DNA from 3 places in the Variovorax sp. GW821-FHT09B05 genome. Region 3 is predicted to be linked to each of the others. Evidence: riboswitches for the same ligand, from Rfam matches in the RefSeq annotation. Region 3 holds a riboswitch; each other region holds the start of a gene.

Region 1 (3,270 bases), on a different contig from region 3:
AACTGCAACTGGGTTTCGATGCCCTTGGTGCGCGAGGTCGCGTTGCTGAAGACGAAGGAGTCGGGGCCGTTGCGGTAGGACCGTTGGCCGTCGATCTTCTCGGCCTCGAACAGGCTGAGCTGGTAGCTCCAGCGGTCGTCCGCCGCGCGGCCCTTCAGGCCCACTTCCTTGCTGCGCGTGATCTCGGGCCGCAGGATGTCGGGCACCACCACGCCGCCGCGCGTGTTGAGCGCCACGGCCTGCGGCCGGAAGCCTTCGCTCCAGTTCGCGAACACGGCGTGCGAGGAGGCATCGCCCTGCAGGAACAGCCAGTCCACGCCGGCGCGCGGGCTGGTGTGGCTGCCTTCCTGCGCCGAGATCACCTGCGTGCCCGTGCGGCCGAGCGTCTGCTCGAAGCGGTCGTGGCGCACGCCCAGCGTGAAGCCGACCGGGCCGTACTCGAAGCGGTCCTGCAGGTAGACGCTGCGCACCTCCTGGTCGAAGCGCGAGGAGGTGATGCTGCCGCGCACGCCGCGCGGATCGTTGCGCACGTTGCTCACGGGGATGTCGTAGAACGGCCCGCGGTAGGTGGGCGCGTTGCTGAAGCTCGGCGAGTCGAGGCCCTGCCAGCCGCGCTCGAGATTGAAGCCGGCCTGGAACTCGTTGCTCCAGCCCTTGCCCGCCATCAGGTGCGTGGCCGCGAGCTCGTGGTAGACGCCGCGGTCGGCGGTGTAGCTCTCGGAATAGCCCTTGCTAACGGCCGCGGGCGGCGGAACGATGGTGATGCCGCCGGCGAAGAAGCGGTTGTAGCGCGCGAAGCTGCTCAGGTGGTTGATCGACCAGCCGGCGCCGAGCTCGAAGCGGTTCTTCCACGAGAACGACTGGTAGTCGCCCGTGACGTAGGAGTCGGGAATGCCGTAGTTGTCGCGCGAGGTGATGCCGAAGATCGGCTTGCCGTTGACCAGCGGCACGATCGAGCCGCGGTCGCCGCGCACGCGCGTGTCGTAGAGCTGGAAGCCGGTGGTCCAGTTGCGCGTGACGGCGAAGTCGCCGCCGACCAGCAGGGCCGACTGCGCGCGGCCGGCATCGCGCTGGAAGCCGTTGTAGTCGCTGTTGGCCACGCCGATGTAGAGGTTGCCGCGCTCGAAGTCCCAGCGGTAGCGCAGGCTGCCGTCGAGGCGGCCGTAGCTGCCGATGGTGGCCGTGAGGCTGCCGCCCGCGCGCTCGGGCTTCATGAAGAACTGCGCCACGCCGCCGATCGCGTTCTTGCCGTAGAGCGCCGAGGCCGGGCCCTTGATGAACTCGAGCCGGTCCACCAGGTCGGGCGCGATCAGCGTGATGTCGGCATTGCCCTGCAGCAGGCGCAGCGGCACGCCGTCCATCAGCACCAGCACGTCCTGCGTGTCGCGCAGGCCGCGGGTCTCGAAGCGCGAGTAGTAGTTGCCCTGCGTGCCGTACTGCAGGCCCGGCACGCTGCGCAGCGTGTCCTCGAGCGTGACGGCGCCCACCGCGTCGAGCTGCGCGCGTTCGACCGAATAGGTGGCGAAGGGCAGCCGCAGCGTGTCGGCTTCCTGGCGCGTGGCGGTGGAGATGGTCTTGCGGTCGCTGACGGTGGTGGGTGGCAGCGAACCGGCGCCCTCGGCGTCCTGCGCCGAAGCGACCGAGGCGAGCAGCATGACGCCGGATCCGATGAGGGCTTGGTGGGGTCTGACGCGGCCGCGCCTGGAGATGTTGCGCACGTGGGCTTCCTTCGGGCCCGCGCTCCCGCGGGCCATGAGAACAAACCGGGCGCCGATGGATGCTGCAAGCGACCGGGTCCGCGCCCACGCGTGACCGGCCCGGCTTGCCTGCACTCCCGCAGCGACCGAACGAGGCGAAGGCCGGTATCCGGGCTTGCGGAGCGCAGCGAGGCATCGAGCGATGCTTCGCTGCCGCGATCCTCGCCTTCCCATGCCGAGGCACAGTGGCCGCCGGTGCCCGCGAAGGCATCGACTGTGAGGACCGCGAATCCGCCGACCGTTGCGGGGGCAGCGCAGGAATGGGGCCCTGGGGGCTCGTCACCTGCTTCCCGTTTAACGCCGGTCGAGGGACCGGCGCACCTTCGCGCACGCCGGCTTGGGTGATGCTTTCGTTTGCATCGGCCGGCGGGGCGGATTATAGGAGCGGGTCTTGCGCCGCCCGGCGCGAAAAGCTCAGGGCGTGGGCGTGTGTGGCAGCCGCACGGTGAACACCACGTAGCCGTCGTCGTGCGAATAGCCGATGCTGCCGCGGTGCGAGCGCACGATGGCCTGCGCGATGTGCAGCCCCAGGCCCAGTCCGCCCTTGTTGCGCTCGTTGGGCACGCTGCGCTGCTTGAAGGCGCTGAACAGGTCGGGCACCAGCGCGGCATCGATCGGCGGCGCGCGGTTGGCCACGCTGAACACCACGTGCGCGTCGACCTGCTCGAGCCGGATGCGCACCGCCTCGCCAGGCAGGCCGTGGTGGCGCGCATTGCTCACCAGGTTGCCGATCAGCTGCGCCATGCGGTCGGGGTCGGCCAGCACGTCCAGCGATCTGGGTGCCTTCAACTCGAGCTGCGAGCCGGGATAGGCGGTGCGCGACTCGTCGACCGCGTCCTCCAGCAGCCGTGCGAGGTCGATCTGCGCCGGCACCACTTGCAGGCCCATGCCGCTTTGCAGGCGCGAGGCATCAAGCACCTGGCCGATCAGCCGCGCCATGCGGCTGCTCGAGGTCTGGATGCGCTGGCCCAGCCGCGCGCCGGCGTTGCTGCCGTCGGGCAGGCTGCGCTCGAGCAGCTTGGCCGCCATCGTGATCGACTGCAGCGGGTCGCGCAGGTCGTGGCCCAGCACCGCCAGCAGCTCGGTGCGGGCCTTGAAGGTGTCGGCCAGCCGCGCCGCGCTGGCGCGGATCAGCTCGTCGCGCAACTGGCGCGCGAAGTCGAGGTCGTTGGCGCCCCAGGGCACGCTGGTGTCGCGCACCGTCTGCTTCCAGACGTCGAAGGAGCCGCGCGGCGTGAGCCGGGGGCCGAGCGAGCCGCTCACGTAGTGCTTCTCGGGCTTGCCGCCCCAGTTGATGGTCTCGATCTGTTCCTTGCGCGCGAGCACCAGCCAGCCGTTGTCGATCGCGTCGAAGCGCAGCGCGAGAAAGCCGCACCACACGCCGCTCAGCGAACGCAGGTTCTCGGGCAGTTGCTCACGCTCGTGCAGCGCCACGATCTCGTCGCCGTTCTTCGACGCGCTGAGCCACTGCATCAGCGCCGCCGCGGCCTCGCGCGGCATGTCGCCTTCCACG
Region 2 (3,270 bases), on a different contig from region 3:
GAACAGCGCGCCCACCATGCAGCCGAAGAACAACGCGGGCGTGAACACGCCGCCCACCGCGCCCGAGCCGGCCGTGGCCAGCGTGGCGACCAGCTTGGCCGCCAGCACCATGGCGATCAGGGTCCAGGTCCAGGGTGTGTGCAGCACCGCGTTGACCACGCTGTAGCCATTGCCCCAGACCTCGGGCCAAGGCACCGACACCAGCCCCATCGCGAGCCCGCCGAGCGCGAGCCGCCACGGCAGCGCGAACGGCAGCCGCGCGAACAGCGCCCGGCTGCCCTGCAGCGCGCGCAGGAAGCCCGCGGCCGCGAAGCCCAGCAGCACGCCGAGCAGCGCGAACAGCGGGATCTCGGCGCCATGCAGCTCGGGGAACACCGGCATCTGGTAGGGCGGCTGGTAGCCGGGCAGGGCGCGCATCACGATGTTGGCGACCACGGCCGCGATCAGGATCGGGCCCACGCTCTCCATCACGATCGAGCCGAGCACGATCTCGGCAACGAAGAAGGCGCCCGCGATCGGGGCGTTGTACGCGGCCGTGAGGCCGGCCGCCGCGCCGCAGGCCACCAGCAGCCGCAGCCGCTCGACCGGAAAGCGGAACACCCGGCCCAGCAGCGAGGCGGCCAGCGCGGCGAGTTGCACCATCGAGCCCTCGCGGCCGATCGAGCCGCCGGTGCCGATGCTCACGAGCGAGGAGGCGCTGCGCACCAGCGTCTGCGTGACCGGGATGCGGCCGTCGCCGAGCACGATCGCCTCCATGTAGTCGGAGGTGGCGCTGCGCACCGCGACGCGCTTCGCGAGCACGAGCAGGCCGCCAGCCACGAGGCCGCCCGCGGCGGGGAAGGCGATGCGCGCCCACCACGGCAGCGCGCGCGCCATCGCGACCAGGCTGTCGCCGGGGCCGAGCACCAGGTGCTCGAAGCCGCGCAGCGCGGCGCGAAAGCCTTCGGTCGCGAGCGTGCCGAGCAGGCCCGCGACGATGGACCACAGCAGCATCGACTGCCAGCCCGAGACGCCGAACAGGCGTTGCAGGGCGGAGCGCAGGCGCAGCAGCAGCGAGGAGCGCAGGGTCATGCGGGGTGGTGGTGATGACGTCCCATAGCCCGTCGATGTTAGTGCGCGGGACGCGGCGAGCGTCGGGCGCACGCAACTTTCGACTTAAAGCGCGCGGCGCAACGCCTAGAATCTCGCCCGTTGGTGCCTGCGGCGTGGTTCACGCGCCGCGGTTCAACGGGAAGCAGGAGTGAAGGGACCGGCCGCGCGCCGGCACCTAAGCCGCCTGCGCTGCCCCCGCAACGGTCAAGCAGACGGCGCCGCAAGGCGCCACCCTCTCCACACGAGCCACTGGGCGCCCTGAAACAGGCGCCTGGGAAGGCGGCGAGGGCCGGTCTGCCAGCCCGGATACCGGCCAACAAGGCGGTTCGCGCATGCCCTTCGCTTCGTCGATGCATGCACGAGCCAATGGCGCCCCGGGCGCCGGCGGGGAGGCCGGCAAGGGGCATAGACGTTCGTTCGCTCATTCCATGATTTCCTGCGTTTCCTTCTCGCGCCGTTCGCGCGCTCGCGTTTCTGCGTCCTCCTTGCGCGCGCGCCTGGCCGGCCTGCCGCTGGCCCTGGTGCCGGCCTTCGGCGGCCTGCTGCTGGCCCAACTGCCGCTGGCCGCCTCGGCGCAGACTCAGCCCGGCGCGCTCGGCGAAACGGTGGTCACGGCCAATCGCACCGCGCAGCCGCTGTCGGACCTGGTGGCCGATGTCTCGGTGATCGACCGCGAGACCATCGAGCGCAGCGGGGCCGCAAGCGTGGCCGACGTGCTCGCGCGCCAGGCCGGTATCCAGATCGTGAGCAACGGCAGCGTGGGCAACAACACCAGCCTGTTCATCCGTGGCGCCGAAACGCGCTTCACCGCGGTCTATCTCGACGGTGTGCGCATCGATTCGCAAACCACGGGCGGTGCGAACTGGCAGACCATTCCGCTCTCGCAGATCGACCGCATCGAGGTGCTGCGCGGCCCGGCCGCCGCGGTCTACGGCTCCGACGCCATCGGCGGCGTGATCCAGCTGTTCACCAAGCGCGGCGAAGAAGGCGTGTCGCCCTCGATCGGCATTGGCGTCGGCAGCCATGGCCTGTTCCGCACCGAGGCCGCGATCAGCGGCAAGGCCAATGCCTTCGACTATTCGTTCGGCGTGGCGCACGAGGAAAGCCGGGGCTTCAACGTGCAGCCGCTCGAGAAGCGTGCCCCGCTCAAGGACGGCTTCACCAGCCCCGACCGCGACGGCTACAACACCACTTCGGGCAATGTGCGCCTGGGCTGGCAGATCGCGCCCGGCCAACGCATCGAGGCCACCGCGCTGGCGAACGACATGCAGGCGCGCTACGACAACAGGGTCACCGCCAAGAAGCCGCCGGCCTACTACCTCGACGACTTGGGCCGCAACCGGTTGCTGACGGGAGGCCTCACCTGGTCGGCGCAATGGAACGAGGTCTACAGCACGCGGCTGCAGGTGACCGATTCGCAGTCGGTCTACAGCACCATGCCTTCGTACTACCGCACCGAGACCCGGCTGCGCGGCTACCTGTTCCAGAACGAGCTGCGCTTCGGGGCGCACCTGGTGACGGCCGCGCTCGAGCGCCGCGAGGACCGGCTCGAAAACGCGCCCACCAGCGCTACCGACAAGGGGCTGGTGGGCAAGCGCTCGCAGGATGCCGTGGCGCTCGGCTATGGCTTCGTGCAGGGCCCGCATTCGCTGCAGCTCAACGTGCGCCACGACAAGGACAGCGATTTCGGCGGCAAGACCACCGGCAGCGCAGCCTACGGCTTTGCGATCACGCCGAAGCTGCGCGTGACCGCGTCGGCCGGCACCGCCTTCCGCGCCCCCACGCTCTACCAGCGCTTCAGCGAATACGGCAAGCCCGACCTGCAGCCCGAGTCGAGCCGCAACGTCGAGCTCGGCCTCAAGTACACCGACGGCCCGACCAACGCGGGCATCGTGGTCTACCGCAACCAGGTGCGCAACCTGATCGTGTTCGACTCGACCGCCAAGGGCTGCGCCTCGTCCTTCGGCTGCTACGGCAGCACCGCGCGGGCGCGCTACGAGGGCGTGACGCTCTCGGCCGGCCACCGCATCGGCGACGTGACGCTGCGCGCCTCGCTCGACTTCCAGGACCCGCGCGACCTCGCGACCGACAAGCTGCTCGCGCGACGCGCCAAGCGCTATGCCACGCTGGGTGCCGACTGGCGCCTCGGCGGCTGGACGCTGGGCGCCGAGGTGCAGA
Region 3 (3,270 bases):
CTGGTCGCGCGACAGCAGCTTCTTCTTCTCGATGCGGTAGGCGGCCACGGTCCAGGCGCCGCGGTTGTCGGCCAGCTGGCGCTTGTAGCCCACCTCGACCTGGTTGCCGGTGCTGAGGTCGAACGGCGCCTGCGTGGTCGAGGTGCTGATCAGCGAGGTCAGCGGGTCGGCCGCGTGCGCCAGCTGCGCATAGAAGGACTGCGAGGCATCGGGCGCATACACCGCGCCGATGCGGCCGGTGGCGTACTCGAAGGTCTTCGTGAGGCTGTTGGCCGCGTTGGCCAGGTCGGTGCGCGCCACCTTGGCATGGTCCCAGCGCAGGCTGGTGACCAGCGACCAGCGCTCGTCGAAGGCCAGCTTGTCCTCGGCGAACACGGCGTAGGTGCTGGTGCGGGTCCGATAGCGCGGCAGGTAGGGCGACGGCGACTGGTAGTAGCCGGGCAGGAAGACGAAGGGATCGACCACCGAGCGGCCGCCGTAGGGCGAGTCGCTCGAGTTCAGGAAGTCGATGCGGTTCACGTCGAAGCCCACCAGCACCTGGTTCTTCATGCCGAACAGTTCATGGCGGAAGGTGGCGTCGGTGCGGTTGCCGACCTGCTCCTGGTCGTGGCCGATCTCGAGGTAGTCGCCGCGCGTCACGCGGCGCGTGGCGGCATTGAAGGTATAGGTCTCGCTGTTGCGCCAATGGCGCTGGCTCGCGAGCCGGTAGAGCTGGTTGTGCACGGTGACGGCATCGCTGGGCGTCCACAGCGCGTCGAGGCGGGTCCACTTGTCGTCGTACTTGAGCTCGGCGTCGTCGACGTTGTAGTTCTGGTGCAGGGTCCGGCCGTCGAGGCGCCCGTCGATCAGCGGCACGCCCTGGTAGCGCTGTGGCGACTGGCGGCCCTCGTCGTGCGACAGGGTGAACTGCAGCTCGGGCGAGACGTCCAGCCGCAGCGCACCACCGACGGCCAGGCTCTCGCCCTCGCCGCGCGCCATGAAGCCGTGGGTGGCGCGGTGGCTGATGTCGAAGCGGTACGAAAGCTTGTCGTTGATCGCGCCGCCGCTGCCGAAGGCGGCCTGGCGCGTGGCGTTGGAGCCGTAGCTCAGCAGCGCCTCGTTGTGGATCGGTCCGCGCGTGGGCTTCTTGGGCACCACGTTGATCGCGCCGCCGATCGCGCCTTCGCCGTACATGACCGAGGCCGCGCCGCGCAGCACCTCGATGCGGTCGACCGACCAGGTGTCGAACGGGAAGGTGACGGTGCCCGCGCCCGCGAACAGCCGCGTGCCGTCGAACAGTTGCATCACCGAGCCATGGCCCGAGAAGCCGCGTGCGGCCATCGAGGTGCCGCCGTTGCCCGGCGCGGGCGAACCCGTGATGCCGGTGGCGCGGGTGGCGGCGTCGATGACGGAGACGTCGCCGCGCGCGCGGATGGTTTCGCCGGTCAGCACCTCGATGCTGGCGGGCGTCTCGAGCGGCGTGAGGCCGAGGCGGCTGCCGGTCTGCGTGGGCTCGGCGAGCGACAGCGCGGCCTGGGCGCCGGCCTCGACCTGCACCGGCGGCAGGCTGGGGGCGGCCTGCTGCGCGAAGCCGCTGCCGGCGCCGAAGGCCAGGCCGATCGCGGCGGACATGCCGCCGAGGCGGCGGGCGGCGGGGCGACCCCGGTGGCGGTGCGGGCGGCGGCCGGCCGCGCCCGTGCGATCGCCCGACGGCGATGCGTGATCCATGTGACTTCTCCTCCGACCCGCGTCCCCGCAGGTTCTCTGACCGAACGTGGACACGGCGGGAAGTCAATCGATGGCCGGGACCGGCGGCGGGAAAAGCAAGCGCTTCGCCGGCCGGCGGCCCGGACACGCACTCCCGCAGCGTCCGAGGCGGTGACGAAGGCCGGTATCCGGGCTCGCGGAGCGCAGCGGCGCGCAGTCGAAACTGCAGCGCCGTTGCGGAAGCCCTCGCCTTCCCACGCCTTGGGGGCGCAGTGGCTGCCGATGCCCTGGGGGCATGGCGTGAGGACTTCCAGATCCGCTGACCGTTGCGGGGGCAGCGCAGGAATGGAGGCGTCGATCCGTGAACCGACGCGTCGCACCTGCTTCCCGTTTAACCCCGTGGCCATGGCATGCATGGCTGGCGGGGCACCTTCGAACCGTGGTGCCGGTGCGGTCTTTGCTTTTAGAAGAAAGACTGCACCGAACGGCGGGGATTATAGGGAGCGGGTGCCGCCGGGGACGTCCGGCGTTCGGGTGTCCTGCGGCCGGCCCGGGCCTTCGGTGCCGAACAGCCGGCGCAGCACGCTGACGCCGGCCACCAGCGCATTGGAATAGCTGGAATGCGGCTCGATAGCGGCCTCGAGCGGCAGGTAGGAATGGACCGCGCCCTCGCCCGCGGCATCGTCGACCGCCTCCATCAGCACCCAGTAGAACTCGCCGGGCTCCAGCTCGTGGACGGTCAGCGCGAGGTTGCGGGGCGACGGCGACAGGGTGGCGGGGATGGTGTTCACGCGAAGCTCTGGAAGGTGGGCGTTGGCGAAAGCGGCGCAGCGCCGGGATCGTAGACACGCCCTGTCACAACGCGCGGGCACTTCATCACGTTCACCGCCGGCGAAAACCCTGTGTGCTTCCTGCGGCAGACGGTGGCGCCCACCGTTCCCAGCTTCCGGGCTTCTCCTACAGGCGGGCGTTGGTGCGCGACCTAAGTTTTGCCCATGGATCAAACACCCGCGGCACGCCGCAAGCCCAGACGACAGGAGGCCCCATGAAGCGATTCACCCTGGATCCCTCGATGCGAGCGACCATCGGCGGCGCGTTCTATCCCACCGGTTACTCGGTGGTGATGTTCGCGAGCGCCGAGGACGCCGAGCGCATCGGCCGCCAGCTCGTCGAGCAGGGCGTGAGCGCAGACGACATCTTCCTGCTGCCGCCCCGGACGGTGCTGGCCGAGATCACGCCCACGGTGGCCGATGCGGACAACCCCCTGCCCTCCGCGGGCACCGAGGGCGCGACGGTGCGTGCCTACACCAAGCTGGCGCGCGAAGGCCACACGGCGCTGCTGGTGCGCACCGAGGAACAGGAGGATGCCGAACGCATGATGGAGGTGGTGCGCACGGTGCCGTACTCGATCGCCCAGCGCTATCGCATGCTGGTGATCGAGGACCTCTGAGCCGCGTTAGGCCGGCGCGCCCGGCACGGTGGGCGCGCCGTTCGCGCCATGGGGCGCGGGCGGCGCCACGGCGCGGTGCACCACGTCGCGCGCCATCGCCTGCGCCAGCTCGTGCTCGCCGAGGAACACGGTGG

Evidence for each region. A riboswitch is a leader RNA that binds a small molecule or an ion and turns the genes downstream of it on or off. The one in region 3 is predicted to bind cobalamin.
Region 1: another riboswitch for cobalamin. It lies ahead of AC07RM_RS12835 (TonB-dependent siderophore receptor); the one in region 3 lies ahead of AC07RM_RS35325 (TonB-dependent receptor).
Region 2: another riboswitch for cobalamin. It lies ahead of AC07RM_RS16050 (TonB-dependent receptor domain-containing protein); the one in region 3 lies ahead of AC07RM_RS35325 (TonB-dependent receptor).

Annotation. Positions count from the first base shown of each region.
Region 1 is NZ_JBWKPN010000004.1:235,733-239,002, reverse strand. It holds gene AC07RM_RS12835 (TonB-dependent siderophore receptor) at 1-1,655, opposite strand, end outside; cobalamin riboswitch at 1,842-2,097, opposite strand; gene AC07RM_RS12830 (ATP-binding protein) at 2,172-3,270, opposite strand, start outside.
Region 2 is NZ_JBWKPN010000005.1:382,199-385,468, reverse strand. It holds gene AC07RM_RS16055 (ClcB-like voltage-gated chloride channel protein) at 1-1,071, opposite strand, end outside; cobalamin riboswitch at 1,177-1,424, shown strand; gene AC07RM_RS16050 (TonB-dependent receptor domain-containing protein) at 1,521-3,270, shown strand, end outside.
Region 3 is NZ_JBWKPN010000020.1:34,719-37,988, forward strand. It holds gene AC07RM_RS35325 (TonB-dependent receptor) at 1-1,707, opposite strand, end outside; cobalamin riboswitch at 1,849-2,134, opposite strand; gene AC07RM_RS35330 (hypothetical protein) at 2,181-2,477, opposite strand; gene AC07RM_RS35335 (hypothetical protein) at 2,732-3,136, shown strand; gene AC07RM_RS35340 (cation:proton antiporter domain-containing protein) at 3,143-3,270, opposite strand, start outside.